DNA from 3 places in the Bradyrhizobium sp. Unk1 genome. Region 2 is predicted to be linked to each of the others. Evidence: predicted binding sites of a transcription regulator. Region 2 holds the regulator's gene; each other region holds the start of a gene.
What was found. Region 2 encodes PhoB, which activates phosphate uptake and scavenging genes when phosphate is short. Its sites were predicted from a motif close to TGTCATNNANCTGTCAT; they were not measured.
Positions count from the first base shown of each region.

Region 1: a site for PhoB is predicted at 3,613-3,629, ahead of AC5ZFO_RS43605 (RNA degradosome polyphosphate kinase). Genes of this name have one in related genera too.
Region 3: a site for PhoB is predicted at 5,447-5,463, ahead of AC5ZFO_RS32725 (DUF2278 family protein). Genes of this name have one in related genera too.

Region 1 covers NZ_JCAMOP010000064.1:9,654-16,738, reverse strand. The annotation lists gene ppx (exopolyphosphatase) at 1-1,331, opposite strand, end outside; gene AC5ZFO_RS43605 (RNA degradosome polyphosphate kinase) at 1,347-3,539, opposite strand; gene AC5ZFO_RS43600 (P-loop NTPase family protein) at 3,684-4,361, opposite strand; gene AC5ZFO_RS43595 (CDP-alcohol phosphatidyltransferase family protein) at 4,455-4,997, opposite strand; gene purM (phosphoribosylformylglycinamidine cyclo-ligase) at 5,152-6,225, shown strand; gene purN (phosphoribosylglycinamide formyltransferase) at 6,240-6,893, shown strand; gene AC5ZFO_RS43580 (cold-shock protein) at 6,988-7,085, opposite strand, start outside.
Region 2 covers NZ_JCAMOP010000037.1:38,498-45,582, forward strand. The annotation lists gene AC5ZFO_RS35505 (ATP-binding protein) at 1-8, shown strand, start outside; gene pstS (phosphate ABC transporter substrate-binding protein PstS) at 153-1,166, shown strand; gene pstC (phosphate ABC transporter permease subunit PstC) at 1,310-2,299, shown strand; gene pstA (phosphate ABC transporter permease PstA) at 2,304-3,149, shown strand; gene pstB (phosphate ABC transporter ATP-binding protein PstB) at 3,146-3,967, shown strand; gene phoU (phosphate signaling complex protein PhoU) at 3,979-4,695, shown strand; gene phoB (phosphate regulon transcriptional regulator PhoB) at 4,710-5,417, shown strand; gene AC5ZFO_RS35540 (GcrA family cell cycle regulator) at 5,520-6,032, opposite strand; gene AC5ZFO_RS35545 (aspartate aminotransferase family protein) at 6,489-7,085, shown strand, end outside.
Region 3 covers NZ_JCAMOP010000031.1:51,805-58,889, forward strand. The annotation lists gene AC5ZFO_RS32705 (sensor histidine kinase) at 1-1,009, shown strand, start outside; gene ntrX (nitrogen assimilation response regulator NtrX) at 1,027-2,397, shown strand; gene hfq (RNA chaperone Hfq) at 2,646-2,894, shown strand; gene hflX (GTPase HflX) at 2,906-4,285, shown strand; gene AC5ZFO_RS32725 (DUF2278 family protein) at 4,364-5,386, opposite strand; gene mazG (nucleoside triphosphate pyrophosphohydrolase) at 5,580-6,434, opposite strand; gene queC (7-cyano-7-deazaguanine synthase QueC) at 6,561-7,085, shown strand, end outside.

The DNA.
Region 1 (7,085 bases), on a different contig from region 2:
ATCAGATGGGCGACGCGGAACGCCGCGCCCAGCAGACGGGCGCGTTCGAGCTGGGCCGGTGTCAGCAGCTCCTGCATGGTCACCGGCGGCTGGTTCTCCTCGCTCAGGCCTGCATAGCGGTAGAACACGGACAGGCCGACGAAGGCGCGCTCGGTGTGGGTGATTGCGCCGAAATTGCCGTTGACGACCAGGCTCAGCGTCTGCTCGCCGCGATGGTCGGGATGCACGCGCCAGCCGATGTCGGAGAGCAGGCACGCGGTGTGGCGCAAGCGGCGGTCCTCCTCGGTCTCGCGCAGCTTCACCACGCGCGCGAGGCGGTCGGTCCAGGCGATCAGCTCGCGGGCGTGCTTTGCCGAACGCGACAGCAGCTGATTGAGCTCTTCCGCGGCGCAGATCAGCCCGTCCTTGTTGCGCTCGGATTCCGACAGCTTCTCGTGCAAGAGGCCCTCGCGCACGCCGAAGGTCGAGAACACGATGGACTTGGGTTTCGCCACGCGGATGATGTGCTCGAGCACCAGCGCCGCATAGGTGAGGAGCGGGCGCCTGGCATCGGCGACGATCTCGATGTCGGCCAGCATGTCGGCGGCCGCAAGCCGGCGGAGACGTCGCGAAAAGTCGAGCGCTTCAGCTGCGGAAATGGAGTAGCCGTGCATCACCTGGAGCGGATGGCCGCTCTGGATGATGTGGATGCGTGCGAGCGCGCGCCAGGTGCCGCCGACGGCGTAGAAGGTGCGGCCGCGGCCGGCGGTGAGCTGCGGCACCTCGTCGAGCTCCTCGCGCACGATACGGTCGGCGCGCTTGAGCGATTTGTGCGCGAGGTCCTGCAGCGCGAGGCCGCCGAGCGGCAGTGTCACGCCGCTCCGCACGCTGTTCTTGCGCACGTCGATCAGCTCGAGCGAGCCGCCGCCGAGATCGCCGACGATGCCGTCGGGATGATGGATGCCGGAGATCACGCCGAGCGCCGACAGCCGCGCCTCGCGCGGGCCCGACAGGATCTCGATCTTCACGGCGCAGATGCGCTCGGCTTTCGCGATGAAGTCGGGGCCGTTGGAGGCGTCGCGGCAGGCTGCGGTCGCAATCGCAAACACGCGACCGACCTGCATGACGCGGCACAGGGCCCGGAACCGCTTCAGCGAGGTCAGCGCCTTGTCGACGGCATCGGGCGCAAGCAGGCCCGTGCTCTGCACCTCGCGCCCGAGGCCGCACAGCGTCTTCTCGTTGAAGATCGGAATGAGGCTCCGCGTCAGTCCCTCGTAGACGACCAGACGGACCGAGTTGGAACCGATATCGATGACCGCGACGCTCGAGCCGCGCTTACGCGGCCGCTTCACGTCCTCGATCCCGGATCAAGATTGATGACGTTCATTACGGCGCGTGAGACGGCGCGGCGAGGATTCCTTGAGCGACTTTCCACGGCCAGATAGACTCGGATTTGTCATGAAGTAGTTGTGGACGTTGAAAGGCTCCTCGCCCTTCGCGGTCTTCATACGCGTCGACGACCCATCCGGCAACAATTGCCAGCTCTGCTCATTGTCCTTCAGATTCGCGACCATGATCTGTTCGAGAACCTGCTGATGCACCGTGGGATTTTGCAGCGGACACAGCACCTCGACGCGGCGGTCGAGGTTGCGCGGCATCATGTCGGCCGAGGAGATATACACAGCCGCTTTAGCGCTCGGCAGGCCCTGGCCCATGCCGAAGCAGTAGATTCGGCCGTGTTCCAGGAAGCGCCCGATGATCGACTTGACGCGGATGTTCTCCGACAGGCCTGGAATGCCGGGCCTGAGGCAGCATATGCCGCGCACGACGAGCTCGACCTGGACGCCGGCTTGCGAGGCCTCGTAGAGCGCGTCGATGATGTCGGGGTCGACCAGCGCATTCATCTTCATCCAGACCGCGCCGGGTCGGCCATGCCGCGCATGCGCGGTCTCGCCCTGGATGTGTTCGATGATGCGCTTGCGCAACGTCAGCGGCGACACCGCCATCTTTTCCAGATCGCTCGGCGCGGCATAACCGGTGATGAAGTTGAACACGCGCGCAGCGTCGCGGCCGATGGTCGGATCCGAGGTGAAGTACGAGAGGTCGGTGTAGATGCGTGCGGTGACGGGGTGATAATTGCCAGTGCCGGTGTGGACGTAAGTGGTGAGGCCGCCGCCCTCGCGGCGCACCACCATCGAGAGCTTCGCGTGCGTCTTCAGTTCGAGGAAGCCGTAGACGACCTGCACGCCGGCGCGTTCGAGGTCGCGGGCCCAGCGGATGTTGGCCTCCTCGTCGAAGCGCGCCTTCAGCTCGATCAGCGCGGTGACGGACTTGCCGGCTTCGGCGGCTTCCGCAAGCGCGCGTACGATCGGCGAGTTGTTGGAGGTGCGGTAGAGCGTCTGCTTGATCGCGACGACGTCGGGGTCGCGCGTGGCCTGCTGGAGGAACTGCACCACCACGTCGAATGATTCGTAGGGATGGTGGACCACGAGGTCCTTCTGCCGGATCGCGGCAAAGATGTCGCCGCCGTGCTCGCGCACGCGCTCGGGATGGCGCGGCACGTACGGGGTGAATTCGAGATCGGGCCGGTCGAGGCGGGTGAGCTGCGAGAGCTCGTTCATGGCGAGCACACCGTCGACCAGGAACACCTCGTCGTCGGCGGCCGACAGCGCGTGCTGCACGAAGTTGCGCAGCTCCTCCGGCATCTTGCCGTCGATCTCGAGCCGGATCACCGACCCGCGGCGGCGGCGCTTCAGTGCGGTCTCGAACAGGCGGACGAGGTCTTCGGCCTCTTCCTCGATTTCGAGCTCCGAGTCGCGGATGATGCGGAAGGCGCCCTGGCCGTGGAGATTGTAGCCGGGGAACAGGCGGTTGATGAACAGCCCGGTCGCCTGCTCGAGCGAGATCAGCCGCACGACCTTGCCCTCGGCCGGCAACCGGATGAAGCGGTCGATCTTGCCGGGCATACGAATCAGCGCGTTCATCTGCTTGCCGTCGGCGGCGCGCGTCAGCTGGAGCGCGATGGTGAAGCCGAGGCTCGGAATGAACGGGAAGGGGTGAGCCGGGTCGATTGCGAGCGGGGTCAGCAGCGGAAACACGTTGTTGAGGAAGTAGTCCTCGATCCAGGACCGTTCCGCCTTGGTGACGTCCTTGCCGTCGACCAGCACGATGCCGACGTCGGCCAGCGTGCCGCGCAGGTCGCGCCAGATCGCCTGCTGGTCAGAGGCAAGCTGCGAGACGGTGCGGTTGATCAGCGCGAGCTGCTCGGACGGCGTCAGGCCGTCAGGGCTGCGCTCGGCGATGCCCTCGCGGATCTGGGCCTTGATGCCGGCGACGCGGACCATGAAGAATTCGTCGAGGTTATTCGCTGAAATCGACAGGAATCGCACCCGCTCCAGCATGGGGTGGCTGGGATTGACTGCTTCCTCCAGAACGCGGCGATTGAAGTGCAGCCAGGAGAGTTCGCGATTGATGAAGCGCTCGGGGCTCGAGGCAATCGCCGGCAGGCCCTCGGTCTCCGGGGTTTTCTCTTTAATTTCAACAGCTTGCGCAGAGTCCATCAGAAGTCGATCCATCCAGTTCGCCCCAATTTGCGACTTATGCGCAAAACCGGCGGGAGCATGTGTTAGTCCGATGACGTTTCGATGACATTGATGTTCCGCCGCTGCGCCGCGTCAAGCGGCCTTGGAGCCTCGGTGGAGGGGTCAGGCGTCCCGAAGCAGCTCGGCGGCCAGGGCCCGCGTGACGGGGCGACCGAGGCGCAGGGCCTCGCTGTCGAGCAGCTCCACGGCCTCCCGCGCGGCCGCCGAAGACCGCTCCAGGCGGGTGGCGAGATAGCTGACCACGCTCTCATCCACGGCGAGCTGGCGGTCGGCACAGAACTTGACGATCAGGCCGCGGAAGAGCTGGTCGTCGGGCAGCAGCAGCGAGATCACAGGCACCGCGCGCAGCCGCGAGCGCAGGTCGCGCAGCTCGATCTCGAGCGACGCCGGTACCTCGCGGCCGGTGAAGAGCAGGTAGGCCCCATCCTCGCGGGCGAGGTTCATCAGATGAAACAGGGCCCGCTCGTCGAACTCTTTTGCCCTGAGATCCTCGACCACCAGCGCGCCGGTGGCGAGCGCGCCAGGGACGTTTTCGGCGGTCAGCCCACTGGCTGTGGTCGAGCGGGCGCCGGAAGCCTCGGCCCAGATCGCGGCGAGATGGCTCTTGCCGCTTCCTTCCGGGCCGGCCAGCCACATGATCCGGTTCGGCCATTCAGGCCAGGCATCGATGAGGGCAAGACCGGCTTCGTTGGCGGGGCCTTCGAGGAAATTATCCCGGCTGAGGCTCTCCGCGTGCGGAAGCGAGAACGCCAATTGTCGGGGATGAACGCGGCCTGCCACGCTTGCTGTGCTCCGTGCCGGCACGCCGGCTTAGTTTGAAGAGATTCGACTTCATCGAGCGGGAGTTGGCCTTTTGCGGGGCCGTATCCCGGCTCATTTGGCCTCGATCGTACTCATGTGCCGTAGCCACTCGACGAGATAGAGCGACACGGACGAGAGCGTGAAGACCGTGACGAGGCCCATCAGGATCATATCATAGGGCGACGGCTTGAAGCCGAAGGCGAGGGAGGCCAGCACCAGCGCTGCATAGGCCACCTGGGCGGCAGTGTTGAGCTTCGACACCTTCGACGGCTTCATCTCGACCGGCTTGTCGAACAGCCAGGACACGATCACGGCGGCGACGATCATGATGTCGCGCGACACCACCAGGATCACGATCCAGCGCGGGATGTCGCCCCAGATGCCGAGCGACAGGTAAATCGAGACCAGCAGGGCCTTGTCGGCGAGCGGGTCGAGCAAGGCGCCGAGCTCGCTCGTCATGTTGAAGCGCTTGGCCAGAAAGCCGTCGACCGCGTCACTGATGCCGGCGATCAGGAAGACGGCGAACGCCACCTCCATTTGGCTCGACACGATGGCCCAGACGATGATCGGGACCAGCATGATGCGGCCCAGGGTAATGATATTCGGAATACTCACGCGGCGCTTCCCGGCACCCGGTCTGACCTCGAATCCGGCCCCGGTGGAGGCTGAACCGGTTGATATCTACATAGTATAGGGCGGGGCGCCACGCTTGCCATTGCGTGTCCCCGGAATTCGACGTAACCAGCCGCAAACCCACTGGAAATCGGGCATGACCGACCGCAAAAACGGCCTCACTTACGCCGATTCAGGCGTCGATATCGACGCGGGCAACCGCTTGGTCGATCTGATCAAGCCGATGGTGCGCGCCACCGCGCGGCCCGGCGCCGACGCCGAGATCGGCGGCTTCGGTGGCCTGTTCGACCTCAAGGCGGCCGGTTTCAAGGACCCCGTCCTGGTCGCCGCGACCGACGGCGTCGGCACCAAGGTCAAGATCGCGATCGAGACCGGCCTGCATGGCGGCATCGGCATCGACCTCGTCGCCATGAGCGTCAACGACCTCGTGGTGCAGGGCGCCGAGCCGTTGTTCTTCCTCGACTATTTCGCCTGCGGCAAGCTCGACCCGGAGGCGACCGCCTCGATCGTCGCCGGTGTCGCCGAAGGCTGCCGCGAATCCGGCTGCGCCCTGATCGGGGGCGAGACCGCGGAGATGCCCGGCCTCTACAAGGACGGCGACTACGACCTCGGCGGCTTTGCCGTCGGTGCCGCCGAGCGCGGTACCTTGTTGCCGCGCAAGGACATCGCCGCGGGCGATGCCGTGATCGGCCTTGCCTCGTCGGGCGTGCATTCCAACGGCTTCTCCCTGGTGCGCAAGATCGTCGAGCAGTCCGGCCTCAGCTTCGAGGCGCCGGCGCCTTTTTCTCCCGTGATGACCCTCGGCGGCGCGCTGCTGACGCCGACGCGGCTCTACGTCAAATCCTGCCTGCGCGCGATCCGTGAGACCGGCGCGGTGAAGGGGCTCGCCCACATCACCGGCGGCGGTTTCACCGACAACATCCCGCGCGTGCTGCCAAATCATCTCGGCGTCGGCATCGACCTGGCGCGCCTGCCGGTGTTGCCGGTGTTCAAATGGCTGGCTGCCCAAGCCGGCATCGCCGAGCTCGAAATGCTGCGCACTTTCAACTGCGGCATCGGCATGATCGCGATCGTCGAGCCCGACAAGGTCGAAGAGGTCGTGCAGGTCTTCAGCGATGCCGGTGAAACGGTGGCGCAACTCGGTACCGTGATCCCGGCCGAGGGCGAGCACCGCGTCGTCTACAACGGCCACCTCGACCTGGCGCTGTGATGACTGGCGCTGTGATGAAGCGGCGCGTCGCCATCCTGATTTCCGGCCGCGGCTCCAACATGTCCGCGCTGATCAGGGCCGCTGCTGCAGCGGAGTTTCCGGCGGAAATCTCGCTCGTCATCTCGAACAAGGCCTCCGCTCCGGGGCTCGAACGCGCCAAGGCGAGCGGCGTGAACACGCTGGTGATCGAGAGCAAGCCGTTTGGCAAGGACCGCGCCGGCTTCGAAAAGCTGCTGCAGGCCGCGCTCGATGAGCACGGCATCGAGCTGATATGTCTCGGCGGGTTCATGCGCCTGTTCACGGCCGAGTTCACCAAGTCCTGGTACGGACGGATGCTCAACATCCATCCCTCGCTGTTGCCGTCGTTCCCTGGTTTGGATCCGCATGGTCAGGCTTTGCGCGCCGGCGTCAAACTGTCTGGCGCGACAGTGCATTTCGTGATCCCCGAGACGGATGCCGGCCCGATCGTGATGCAGGGCGCGGTGCCCGTCAGCGACCATGACACGGGCGCTACGCTGTCGGAGCGCATTCTCGAGGTGGAGCACCGCATCTATCCCGAGGCGCTGCGGCTGCTCGCGACCGGTAAGGTCCGGATCGAGGGCGATGTGTGCAAGACGGACGGCAGCGGACCGTCCGAGAATTTTCTAGTTGCGCCGGTGGTGCGCTGAAGCGCCATCGCACCGTGTTTCGGCTTCGCAAACAAAATCCCCCGGCAGAGCCGGGGGCATCGTCACGATCTCTCGCGCGAAGCTTTGAGAGAAATCAGGAGACCTTGAGGTTCTCCGCGGATGCTTTGCCGCGGTTCTCCACGAGGTCGTATTCAACCACCTGGTTCTCATTGAGGGTCGAGAGTCCGGCAC
Region 2 (7,085 bases):
TAACCTGATATTCAAGCGATTTCAAACGCTTGTATGTGTCATCCAGCTGTCACGAAACCTTCGTAAAAGCACAGCCGACCGCTCCTAAAGGGGCGGCACGGGGAGCGCGATCGGGCGCGGATGGCGCTTCGCTCCCCTGTATGGAGACCACCATGAATTTCATCAAAACGATCGTCGCTGCCGGCTTGGTCGCCGCATCGGCGACGGCGGCCTTTGCTGCCGACATTACGGGTGCCGGTGCGACGTTCCCGTTCCCGATCTATTCCAAGTGGGCTGACGCCTACAAGAAGGAGACCGGCAACGGTCTGAACTACCAGTCGATCGGCTCCGGCGGCGGCATCAAGCAGATACAGGCCAAGACCGTGACCTTCGGCGCCAGCGACGCGCCGCTCAAGGCCGAGCAGCTCGAGAAGGACGGCCTCGTCCAGTGGCCGATGGTGATGGGCGCCATCGTTCCGGTCGTCAACATCGAGGGCGTGAAGCCCGGCGAGCTGGTGTTCGACGGCGAGACCCTGGCCAGCATCTATCTCGGCAAGATCACCAAGTGGGACGACGCCGCGATCAAGAAGCTCAATCCGAACGTGAAGCTGCCGTCGGACGCCATCACCGTGGTCCGCCGCTCGGATGGTTCGGGCACCACCTTCAACTTCACCAACTATCTCTCCAAGGCCAGCGCGGACTGGAAGAGCAAGGTCGGTGAGGGCACCGCGGTCGAGTGGCCGGTCGGCGTCGGCGCCAAGGGCAACGAAGGCGTGTCGGGCAACATCAGCCAGACCAAGAACTCGATCGGCTACGTCGAGTACGCCTATGCCAAGCAGAACAAGCTGACCTACACCGGTCTCGTCAACAAGGCCGGCAAGCCGGTGCAGCCGACGGTCGAAGCCTTCCAGGCCGCGGCTTCCAACGCCGACTGGGCCAAGGCTCCCGGCTACTACGTCATCCTGACCGACCAGCCCGGCGACAAGTCCTGGCCGATCACGGCGGCGACCTTCATCCTCATGCACAAGGATGCCACCGACAAGGCAGCCTCGCAGGAAGCCATCAAGTTCTTCCGCTGGGCCTTCAAGAGCGGCGGCAAGGCGGCTGAAGAGCTCGACTACATCCCGATGCCGGACCCGGTCGTCCAGCTGATCGAGAAGACCTGGGCTGCCGAGATCAAGAGCTAAGCGCTCTTGTCCCGGACTGGGCGCCGGAATCTCACAAGACCTCCGCTCCGGATCGGCCTCGCGCCGCATCCGGAGCGCAACACCAACAACAAGACCGACAACAAGCGTATATCAAACGGGCACAGGGGATCGGCGTGGCAGAGATGGCCGTTCAGAGCGATATAATCGACGACGCCGGACCGTATGACCGCGCCAAGGCCTTGAGCGCCTTCAAGCTCGGCGACGTCACCTTCTACTGGATCACGCGGCTTTCCGCGATCTCGGTGCTGCTGATCCTCGGCGGCATCATCATTTCGCTGATCGTCGGCGCCTTCCCGGCGATGAAGGAATACGGCCTCTCCTTCCTGTGGACGCAGCGCTGGGCGCCGTCCGCCGATCCGCCGGTGCTCGGCGCGCTCGGACCGATGTACGGCACGCTCGTGACCTCCTTCATCGCGATGCTGATTGCCATTCCCGTGGGTCTCGGCATTGCGATCTTCCTCACCGAGCTCTGCCCGCAATGGCTGCGCCGCCCGATCGGCATGGCGATCGAGCTGCTCGCCGGCATCCCCTCGATCATCTACGGCATGTGGGGCTTCTTCGTGCTGGGCCCGTTCCTGGCCAACACCTTCCAGCCCTTCATGATCAAGATCTTCGACGGCGTCCCCGTGCTGGGCGCCATCTTCGCAGGTCCCCCGTCCTATCTCAGCCTGTTCAACGCCGCGCTGATCCTCGCGATCATGGTGCTGCCCTTCATCACCTCGATCTCGGTCGACGTGTTCAAGACGGTGCCGCCGGTGCTGAAGGAAGCCGCCTACGGCGTCGGCTGCACCACCTGGGAAGTCGTCCGCAGCGTGGTGATCCCCTACACCCGCGTCGGCGTCATCGGCGGCGTCATGCTGGCGCTGGGCCGCGCGCTCGGCGAGACCATGGCCGTGACCTTCATCATCGGCAACTCGTTCCGGATCTCCTCCTCGATCTTCGCCCCGGGCACCACGATCTCGGCGGCGATCGCATCCGAGTTTGCCGAGAGCGACGGCCTGCACCAGTCCGGCCTGATCCTGCTCGGCCTGCTGCTGTTCGTGCTGACATTCTTCGTGCTCGCAGCGGCGAGGTTGATGCTGATGCGGCTGGAAAAGAAGGCGGGGAACTAGCGCCATGAACCCGATCTATTCACGCCGCCGCCGCAAGGACATCGTTGTTCGCGGGCTCTGCATGGGCGCCGCCGCCTTCGGCGTCACCTGGCTTGCGCTGATCCTGATCACGCTGCTCTACAACGGCATCGCCGGTCTGAACCTGGAGCTCTTCGTCGCGGACACGCCGCCTCCGGGCTCGACCGAAGGCGGCCTGCGCAACGCCATCGTCGGCTCGATCATCATGACCGTGCTCGGCGTCGGCATCGGCGCGCCGCTCGGCCTGTTCGCCGGCACCTATCTCGCCGAGTACGGCCGCAACGACCGCCTGACCTCGGTGATCCGCTTCATCAACGACATCCTGCTGTCGGCGCCCTCGATCATCATCGGCCTGTTCATCTACGGCGCGGTGGTGGTGCCGATGCGCGGCTTCTCGGCGATCGCAGGCGCGCTCGCGCTCGCCGTCATCGTCATCCCGGTGGTGCTGCGCACCACCGAGGACATGCTGCTGCTGGTGCCGAACGCGCTGCGCGAGGCGGCGTCCGCGCTCGGGCTGCCGCGCTCGCTGGTGATCAAGCGCATTGCTTATCGTGCCGCCCGATCGGGTCTCATCACCGGCGTGCTGCTCGCGACTGCCCGCGTCGCCGGCGAGACCGCGCCGCTGCTCTTTACCGCGCTGTCGAACCAGTTCTTCAGCCTCGGCCTGAACAAGACGATGGCGAACCTGCCGGTCACCATCAACAACTTCGTGCAGAGCCCCTACGCCTATTGGAAGCAGCTTGCCTGGAGCGGCGCGCTGCTGATCACCCTGACCGTTCTTGCCCTGAATATTGGTGCGCGCATCCTTGGCGCCGAGAGGACCGCAAAATGAGTGAGCTTTCCGTATCGATGAGCGCGGCCGGTGGCCTGCCCCAGGCGCCGGTGCTGCCCGAAGCCCCGGCCAAGGTGACGGTGCGCAACCTCAACTTCTATTATGGCGAGCACCACGCGCTGAAGAACATCAATCTGGCGCTCGGCACCAACCGCGTCACGGCGTTCATCGGTCCGTCGGGCTGCGGCAAGTCCACCCTGCTGCGCATCTTCAACCGGATGTACGACCTCTATCCGGGCCAGCGCGTCACCGGTCAGCTCATGCTCGACCAGACCAACATCCTCGACCCCAAGCTGGACCTCAATCTGCTGCGCGCCCGCGTCGGCATGGTGTTCCAGAAGCCGACGCCGTTCCCGATGACGATCTACGAAAACATCGCCTTCGGCATCCGTCTCTACGAGAAGATCTCGAAGTCCGAGATGGACGACCGCGTCGAGAAGGCGCTGCGCGGCGGCGCGCTGTGGAACGAGGTCAAGGACAAACTCAACGCCTCCGGCCTGTCGCTCTCCGGCGGCCAGCAGCAGCGCCTCTGCATCGCCCGCACGGTCGCGGTGCGGCCCGAGGTGATCCTGTTCGACGAGCCCTGCTCGGCGCTCGACCCGATCTCGACCGCGAAGGTCGAGGAACTGATCCAGGAGCTGTCCGAGAACTACACGATCGCGATCGTCACCCACAACATGCAGCAGGCGGCGCGCGTCTCCGACAAGACCGCCTTCATGTATCTCGGCGAGCTGATCGAGTTCGACGACACCAGCAAGATCTTCACGTCGCCGACCGACCGGCGCACGCAGGATTACATCACCGGCCGGTTCGGCTGAGGAGACGGAACATGGGTTCTGAACATACCGCAAAGGCCTTCGACACCGACCTCCAGGAGCTCACGCGCCTGGTCGCCGAGATGGGCGGCATCGCCGAGCGCATGATCGTCGATTCCGTCGACGCGCTGATCCGCCGTGACGTCGCGCTCGGCCAGCGTGTCGTCACCATCGACGCCGAGCTCGACGCGCTTCAGAAGAAGATCGAGGAGCGCGCCGTGCTCACCATCGCGCGCCGCCAGCCGATGGCGGTGGATCTGCGCGAGATCGTCGGCGCCATGCGCGTCGCGACCGATCTCGAGCGGATCGGCGACCTCGCCAAGAACATGGGCAAGCGCGTCGCGGCGCTGGAGACCGATTTCCATCCGCTCAAGCTGTTCCGCGGCCTGGAGCACATGACCGACCTCGTGCAGCAGCAGGTCAAGTCGGTGCTGGATGCCTATGCCGCGCACGATCTGCCGGCGGCGATGGCGGTGTGGAAGGGCGACGAGGAAGTCGACGCCATCTGCACCTCGCTGTTCCGCGAGCTCCTCACCTACATGATGGAGGATCCGCGCAACATCTCGTTCTGCATCCATCTGATGTTCTGCGCCAAGAACATCGAGCGCATCGGTGACCACGCCACCAACATCGCCGAGACCGTGTTCTACATGATCGAGGGCCAGGCGATCACCGACAAGCGGCCGAAGGGCGACATGACGACCTTCGCCACGACGGTCCCGAACACTTAAGGAGCGACGACACCATGGGCGCACGCATTATGGTGGTTGAGGACGAGGAAGCTCTCACCGAGCTTCTCCGCTACAACCTCGAAGGCGACGGCTATGACGTCGAGACGGTGATGCGCGGCGACGATGCCGACACCCGCCTCAAGGAGCACATCCCCGATTTGATCGTGCTCGACTGGATGCTGCCGGGCCTCTCCGGCATCGAGCTGTGCCGGCGGCTGCGCACCCGGCCCGAGACCAAGCAGCTCCCGATCATCATGCTCACCGCGCGTGGCGAGGAGAGCGAGCGGGTGCGGGGCCTTGCGACCGGCGCCGATGACTACATCGTCAAGCCGTTCTCGGTGCCGGAGCTGCTGGCACGCGTGAAGGGCCTGCTCAGGCGCGCCAGCCCGGAGCGGCTCGCCACGGTGCTCGCCTATGGCGACATCGAGCTCGACCGCGACAAGCGCCGCGTGGCGCGTTCGGGCCGGCCGATCGATCTCGGTCCAACCGAATATCGCCTGCTGGAGTTCTTCCTGGAGCATCCCGGCCGCGTGTTCTCGCGCGAGCAGCTGCTCGACAGCGTCTGGGGCCGTGACATCTACATCGACGAGCGCACCGTCGACGTCCATATCGGCCGCCTGCGCAAGCTGCTCAATCTCGGCCGCGAGCAGGACCCGATCCGCACCGTCCGCGGCGCGGGCTACGCACTGGACGATCGCTTTGCGAAGGCGGAGCAGGCGTAGGGTCCGCCGCAAGCCAGCAAACAAAAAGCGCGCCGGGTGGCGCGCTTTTTTCTTGCTCGATCGTCCCAGCCCTGTGCCGGGACAAGGTTGTCTGGAGCTAACTCAGCGCGGACCCGGCTTCGCCGGCGCGCGACGGCGATCGGCCGCGGGCTGATACGCCACGCGCGAGTGCTGGGCGCAGTAGGGCAGGCCGGAGAGCGCCTTGCCGCCGCAGAAGAAGAAATCCGGGCTCGAGGGATCGCCGACCGGCCAGTGGCAGGTGGCCTCGTTCAGCTCCAGCAGCGACAGCCGCTGGCTCATCGGCACGACGTTGTCGTAGGTGACCGGTTCGGCCTCGACCTCGACCTCGAAGGCCTGCGCCAGCGCGGTGTTGCCGCGCGCGATCGGGCGGGTCACCCGCATCATGTGCTGGGCGGGGCGCGCCTTGCGCGGCCGGGGCGCTGCCGATGAAGGGCTCTTGGCGCGGCCCGACAGGCCGAGCCGGTGCACCTTGCCGATCACGGCATTGCGGGTCACATTCCCGAGTTCAGCGGCGATCTGGCTGGCCGAAAGTCCGGCCTCCCAGAGCTTTTTCAGCTGCTCGACGCGATCATCCGACCAGGTCAAAACGGTCATTGCACCCTTTCCTTCGCCGGCGCCTGCCATCCTGGCGGCCGCACGGCGAATGCCTAAGCTTCGAAAAACCCGTGCCGCCAGAATCCCTTAAGGCTCGCCGGGCGCGCCAGATGCGCCCGAACGCTTACGCCGGTACATGAGGACTTAGAGGATCAGAACTGCTGCACGAGATGTCGTATCTGACAAGCCAAACGCTACAATATGGCGTGACTCACGCGCAAGAGTCCGCCGACTCGCTTCCACATGTTCCGTGGCGGAAATACGCAAAATCGACACCGCAAGACTACGGATTCTGCGTTTCGCGAGGCTTTCCGGGCGGCATTGACACCGGTTTCACCAGGCATAAGATAGTCGTGCGTGCCGCCCTTAAAAGGCGGCACGTTTCGTTTTCCGGGCCGGTCAATGGTGCGTTGCGCAATGCACGCTCACACCGTCCGCAACATTCAAGTGATCGTCATGACTAACAGCGCAGCGCCGCACTTGCTCCCCGTTTTCGCCAGGTCCGACCTCGGTTTCGAGCGCGGCGAAGGCTGCTGGCTGATTGCGACCAACGGCGATCGCTATCTCGATTTCACCTCGGGCGTGGCGGTGAATGCGCTCGGCCATGCTCATCCTGCGTTGGTCAAGGCGTTGCAGGAGCAGGCCACCAAACTCTGGCACATGTCGAACCTGTTCCAGAGCCCGGACGGCGAGAAGCTTGCCGCGCGTCTGTGCAATGAAAGCTTCGCGGACTTCGTGTTCTTCTGCAATTCCGGCGCTGAAGCGCTGGAAGGTGTGATCAAGCTGGTCCGCCATCATCACTTCTCAAAGGGGCATCCGGAACGTTACCGCATCATCACCTTCGAAGGCGCCTTCCACGGCCGCACGCTGGCAACGCTCGCCGCGACCGGTTCGGCAAAATATCTCGAGGGGTTCGGCCCGCCGATGGACGGCTTCGACCAGGTCCCGCATGGTGATATCGAAGCCGTCAAGAAGGCGATCGGTCCGCAGACCGCCGGCATCCTGATTGAGCCGATCCAGGGCGAGGGCGGCGTGCGTTCGGCAACGCCCGCC
Region 3 (7,085 bases), on a different contig from region 2:
CCAGATCACGATCACGCGCGACGGCACCGAGCGCAACCTGTCGGTCCGCGTCAGCGCCGAGAAGACCAGCCAGCCGCACGACAGCTACATCATCACGCTCGACGACATCACCGAGCTGGTCTCGGCGCAGCGCACCTCGGCCTGGGGCGACGTCGCGCGCCGCATCGCGCATGAAATCAAGAATCCGCTGACGCCGATCCAGCTCTCGGCCGAGCGCATCCGCCGCAAGTTCGGCAAGGACATCACCGAGACCAAGGACAAGCAGATCTTCGAGCAGTGCACCGACACCATCGTGCGCCAGGTCGACGATATCCGCCGCATGGTCGACGAGTTCTCGCGTTTCGCGCGGATGCCCAAGCCGGTGATGGAGGGCGAGGACGTCGCCGACACCGTTCGGCAGGCGGTGTTCCTGATGAAGGTCGCCCATCCCGAGATCGATATCGAGGCCGAATTCAAGGAAGATCCGCTGCGCGCCCAGTTCGACCGGCGGCTGATCTCGCAGGCGGTCACCAACATCGTCAAGAACGCGACCGAGGCGATCGAGCAGGTCCCGCCGGAGGAGCTCGGCAAGGATTACGGCAAGGGCCGCATCGACGTCGTGGTCTCGCGCGAGGGCGAGGACGTCCTGGTCGACGTCATCGACAACGGCATCGGCCTGCCCAAGGTCGCGCGCTCGCGGCTCCTCGAGCCTTATGTGACGACACGGGCCAAGGGCACCGGCCTTGGCCTGGCGATCGTCGGCCGCGTGCTCGAAGACCATGGCGGGCGTATCGAGCTGAAGGACGCTTCCGATTTCCGCGAGGGCCAGCGCGGCGCGTGGATGCGGATGCGTTTTGCGATCTCCGGTGCCCCCGCGAAGAGCGAGGGGACCATGCAGGCATCGTCGGCCGCAAACGCGGTCACGGGCATCGCAACGCCGCCCGAAACAAAGCAGCCGGCCGCCGAAACCAAAGAGCCGGCTGAAAAGACCAATGATTCAACGAAGATCGAAGCCTCAACAGGCATCTGACAAGACAGGCGCGAACCATGGCAAGTGAAATTCTGATTGTCGATGATGAGGCCGATATTCGCGATCTCGTTGCGGGCATTCTCGAAGACGAGGGCTTCGTGACCCGGACCGCCCGCGACAGCGATACGGCGCTCGCCGAGATCGCCAATCGCAGGCCGCATCTGGTGTTTCTCGACATCTGGCTCCAGGGCTCCAAGCTCGACGGCTTGCAGCTGCTGGAGCAGGTCAAGAAGGACAATGCCGATCTGCCGGTCGTGATGATCTCCGGCCACGGCAACATCGAGACCGCGGTCGCCGCGATCAAGCGCGGCGCCTACGACTTCATCGAGAAGCCGTTCAAGGCCGACCGGCTGATCCTGGTCGCGAACAGAGCGCTCGAGAACTCGCGGCTCAAGCGCGAGGTCAAGGAGCTGAAGCAGCTCGCGCCGAGCGCAAGCTCGCTCGTCGGCCGCTCGCCGAGCATGAACCAGCTGCGCCAGACCATCGACCGCGCGGCCAAGGCCAACAGCCGCATCCTGATCGTCGGCCCGGCCGGCGCCGGCAAGGAGCTGACCGCGCGCACGCTGCATACGGCCTCGGGCCGTGCCGACGGTCCGTTCGTCGTGATCAACGCCGCCGCGATCACGCCGGAGCGCATGGAGCACGAGATGTTCGGTGTCGAGCAATCCAACGGCGAGCAGGCGCGCAAGCCCGGCGCGCTCGAGGAAGCCCATGGCGGCACGCTGTTCATCGACGAGATCGCGGACATGCCGCGCGAGACCCAGAACAAGATTTTGCGCGTGCTGGTCGAGCAGTCATTCCAGCGCGTCGGCGGCACCGCCAAGGTGCAGGTCGACGTCCGCATCATCTCCTCCACCGCGCGAAATCTCGAGGAGGAGATCGCGGCCGGCCATTTCCGCGAAGACCTCTATCATCGGCTCTCGGTGGTGCCGATCCGCGTGCCCGCGCTCTCGGAGCGGCGCGAGGACATTCCGGAATTGATCGACTATTTCATGGATCAGATCTCGGCCGGTAGCGGCCTGCCCAAGCGGCAGATCGGGCAGGACGCGATGGCGGTGCTGCAATCGCATGTCTGGCCCGGCAATGTGCGCCAGCTCCGCAATAACGTTGAGAGAGTCATGATTCTGGCCGCGGGTGGACCGGAGGTAATCATCACCGCCGACATGCTGCCGCAGGACGTCGGCTCGATGGTGCCGGCGATGCCGACCAGCAACAATGGCGAGCACATCATGGGGCTGCCGCTGCGCGAAGCGCGCGAAGTGTTCGAGCGCGACTATTTGATTGCACAGATCAGCCGTTTTTCAGGAAATATTTCTCGCACGGCTGAGTTTGTTGGCATGGAACGTTCGGCGTTGCACCGGAAGCTGAAGGCGCTCGGTGTCGGCTGACACCGCGACGTCGCGGCCGCACCTCAGGGATTCGCGAGGAAAATCATCGATTTCCGTAGTTTTTCGGGGCAATTGGGCGTGGCCTGCCGCGTGAAGCGGCTTGCCTAATAACCCGTCCTGTCCTCTAATTGAACCGCTGTTCCTCCGAGGGGGATCTCATGAGGAATAGCAACCGGAAGAGGCCCCGAATGTCACAAAGAGGGCCGCAACCGGCGCAATAAAAAGAAACTCAAAGCGAGAAAAAAACAATGGCGGCAGACCGCGCACAAAACCTACAGGACACCTTCCTCAATCACGTTCGCAAAACCAAGACGCCACTGACGATCTTTCTGGTCAACGGAGTGAAGCTCCAGGGCATCGTGACCTGGTTCGACAATTTCTGTTTGCTGCTTCGGCGCGACGGTCACTCGCAGCTTGTCTACAAGCATGCGATCTCGACCATCATGCCGGGCGCTCCGATCCAGTTGTTCGAAGGCGGCGAGGATCAGCCGGCTTGAGAGTGACCTGATTGGAACCCCGGAATTTCGACGGGGAGGCCGACCGTCCGCGGTCGGCAGGGGCGAAGCAGACGGGGCGGGTGCTTGTCATCGGCCCCTACTTGCGTGTGCGCGCGGGCGGTGCCGATGCGCAATCGGAAAGCCATGTTCAGCGTGACGCGGAGGCCCGGCTCGATGAGGCCGCCGGCCTCGCGCGCGCGATCGACCTCGTCATTGCCGATGCCATCATCGCGCCGATCAGCCAGATCCGCCCCGCGACCTATATCGGCAAGGGCAAGGTCGAGGAGATCGCCGCGCTGGCCAAGAGCCTCGACGTCGAGCTCGTGGTGATGGATTGCGCGCTGGCGCCGATCCAGCAGCGCAATCTCGAGAAGGAGTTGCACGCCAAGGTGCTCGACCGCACCGGGCTCATCCTGGAAATCTTCGGCCGCCGCGCCAAGACCAAGGAAGGCTCGCTCCAGGTCGAGCTTGCGCATCTCAACTACCAGCGCTCGCGCCTCGTTCGCTCCTGGACCCATCTGGAACGCCAGCGCGGCGGTTTCGGTTTCATGGGCGGTCCCGGCGAGACCCAGATCGAGGCCGACCGCCGCCTGATCCAGGAGCGCATCTCGAAACTCGAGGGCGAGCTGAAGAAGGTGCAGGCGACGCGGCGGCTGCATCGTGCCGGCCGCCAGCGCGTGCCGTATCGCGTGGTTGCGCTGGTCGGCTACACCAATGCCGGCAAGTCGACACTGTTCAACCGCCTGACCCGCGCCGACGTTCAGGCCGCCGACATGCTGTTCGCCACACTCGATCCGACGCTACGCGCGCTCACTTTGCCGCATGGCGGCAAGGCGATGCTGTCCGACACCGTCGGCTTCATCTCCAACCTGCCGACCCAGCTCGTCGCCGCTTTCCGTGCCACGCTGGAAGAGGTGCTGGAGGCCGACGTCATCCTGCATGTGCGCGACATCTCGCACGAGGATGCCGAGGCCCAGCAGAGCGACGTCGACGCCGTGCTGCGCCAGCTCGGCATCAATCCTGACGATAGCGGCCGCATCATCGAGGTCTGGAACAAGATCGACCGTTACGACACCGAGCAACGCGAAGAGCTTCTGAATATCGCAGCGCGCAGACCGGAAGATCATCCGGCGATGCTGGTCTCAGCCGTGTCAGGCGAGGGCGTCGACGCGCTGCTCGCCGCGATCGAGGAACGGCTCGCCGCAAAGCGCACCACGCTCGATCTCTCCATCGACGCCGCCGACGGCGCCGGCATCAGCTGGCTGCACAGGAATTCCGAGGTGCTGGTGAAGGAGCTGCACGACGGCCGCTTCGACATGACCGTACGGGTGGACGAGACCAAGCGGGATATCGTGGTGAACCGGTTCGATGCCGTGCCGCGCGTGGCGTGATCCGAAGGGCGCGGTGCGCCCGACAGGCTTGCGTGCGATATCGGCCATATCCGCGTTTCTGGGTTCAGACGCGTAACGCTAGAATGGAATGGTCAGGCCCGGAGTTTTCGCCTGCGCCTTGGTATAGGCGACGCCGTGGACCTTGATCCCACGCTCATCCAGCAACGAAATGATGCCGCCCTGGTTCGACAATTCCATCGGCTTCTGCACGACGACGGCGAGCGTGCCCCCGGCTGCGATCTTCCCTGACAGGGCCATCTTGTTCTTCTGCTTGTCGGCCAGCATCCAGCCGGTGAGATCGATGTCGCGATCGGCCGTATTAAGCAGCGTGACGACTTCCCGCTCGGGCGTCTTCACGGCGTTGACGAGTGCAGCAATGATGCGCACGAGTCCGTCAGGCATTTGCCCGGTCGGAGGAGCGGTCGGATCTGGCGGCTGTGTCGGCGTGCCGAGATCGATGGGGTCACCGGTCTTGTCGTCGGTGTGCCAGGCCTGCGTCTGGAATTTGAGGAAGACCGCCGTCCATAGCTTCTGATCCGGGAATTCGAACACCAGCCCGCCGTCTTGCCACGGCCCGTTGTCGCCCGAGAACCTTCCGATCGGATTTCCCTGATTCATATGGATGTCGTGGATGCCGCGACCCGGCCGGAAGCCGAAATAATTGTCCGCCTTGGTTTCCGGCCCCCATGTCTCACCGAATGCGTACACCATCGCGCTTTCGTTCGAGAGCGCGCGCTGGACGAACTGGTCGAGCTTCTCGTTGAGGTCATTGTCCGGTCCGGGCACGGACAGCGGCAGAGGGATCATCTCCTGCGGCTGCATCAGATTGCCGCGAATGAAGTCCAGCGCGATGCTGGCCGGCTTCGGCGGCTGCGGGTGCAGGCCCTCCGGCAGCACCGCGAGATGGTCGGTGATCGGATGGACGAAGTGCGATCGCACCAGGAACTCGACTTCGCTTCCGTCGCCTGACTGCACATTCACGGCGATGCGGAAATCCGCGTTGTCGGCCACGACATGGACTTGATAGTGTGGCGACTGGCCGGTGCCGAAACGCATCGCGATCGGGCGTCCCTTGAGGACCGAATAGTGCTTTAGCGGCATCGCACTCACCTGACGTGGGGTTTCGGCTGCGCGGGCTCCGTTGCTCAACTTTAGACTGCTTGTCGTGACGGTTTCATGGCTTGACTGCGATCCGCCATGACCGCCTCGCTGCATTCGGGAAAAGATGCTGACCTATATCTCCTTCGCGACCGCGTCGATCCTTGCGGGTACGCCTATGGAGAATGCCGCAACGCTAGCGACGGGCCTGCGAGCGAGTCTCTGATAGCGGTTTCGCCTCACTCTTCGCCGCGTTCCACAGCGCGTCCATCTCCGCCAGCGACGCCTGCTCCAGCGTCCGCCCCTGCGCCTCGAGCGCGCGCTCGATGAAGGCGAAGCGCCGCTCGAACTTTGCATTCGTCGCGCGTAGCGCGGCCTCCGGATCGGCATCGACGTGGCGGGCGAGGTTGACGAGCGCGAACATCAAGTCGCCAGTCTCTTCCGCCAGCCCCTCGCTGTCGTTGCGGTCGAGCGCCGCCTCGATCTCGTCGGCTTCTTCGCGGATTTTCGCCAGCACCGCGCGCGGGTCGTTCCAGTCGAAGCCGACGGTGGAGGCCTTGCGCTGGAGCTCCATCGCGCGCGTCAGCGCGGGCTGGCCGGCCTTGACGCCCGAGAGCAACGACTTGTGCGTCGGCGTTTCCTCCGGCGGTCTGCGCGCCGCACGTTCGGCTTTCTCCTCGGCCTTGATGCGGTCCCAGACCTCCTTGACGTGGGAGGCGGCGAGGTTGCCGTCCTTGTCGGCGAAGACGTGGGGGTGACGCCGGATCATCTTGCGGGTGATGGCCTCGACGACGTCGCCAAAGCCAAAGGCATTCTGTTCTGAAGCCATCTGGGCGTGGAACACGACCTGGAGCAGGAGGTCGCCGAGCTCCTCTCTGAGATCGTCGAGATCGCCGCGGCTGATCGCCTCGACCACCTCATAGGCTTCCTCGATCGTGTAGGGCGCGATCGTCGCAAAATCCTGCTCGAGGTCCCAGGGGCAGCCGGTCACCGGCGTGCGCAGCGCCGCCATGATCTCGATCAGGCGGGAAATGTCACGGGAAGGGGTCATTGCGCGGCAGTCTCCTGGCTCCAAAGCCTTATGCCAAAACCAGCCCGCCGTTCCCAGCGCGGCGCGGCGGAACAGGCCGATTTCCACCGATTGGCGGCAGATTGGCGAGGTGCTAAAGCGCGGGCCATGAGTGACGCATTTTCATCACAAACCGCGCTGGTGCTGTTTTCCGGCGGGCAGGACTCCACCACCTGCCTCGCCTGGGCGCTGAGCCGCTTTGCGCGCGTGGAGACGCTGGGTTTCGAGTATGGCCAGCGCCATGCCATCGAGCTTGCCTGCCGCGACCGGCTGTTCGACGGCATCAAGGGCCTGCGCGCAGACTGGGCCGCAAGGCTCGGCGAGAGCCACACGCTGTCGATCCCGACGTTGGCGGCCGTGTCCGAGACAGCGCTGACGCGCGACGTCGCCATCGCGATGGGCGCCGACGGCCTGCCGAACACGTTCGTGCCCGGCCGCAATCTGGTGTTCCTGACCTTCGCCGCGGCGCTGGCCTACCGGCGCGGCATCACCCACATCGTCGGCGGCATGTGCGAGACCGATTATTCCGGCTATCCCGATTGCCGCGACGACACCATCCGCGCCATGCAGGCCGCGCTCTCGCTCGGCATGGCCAGGCAATTCGAGCTGCATACGCCGCTGATGTGGATCGAC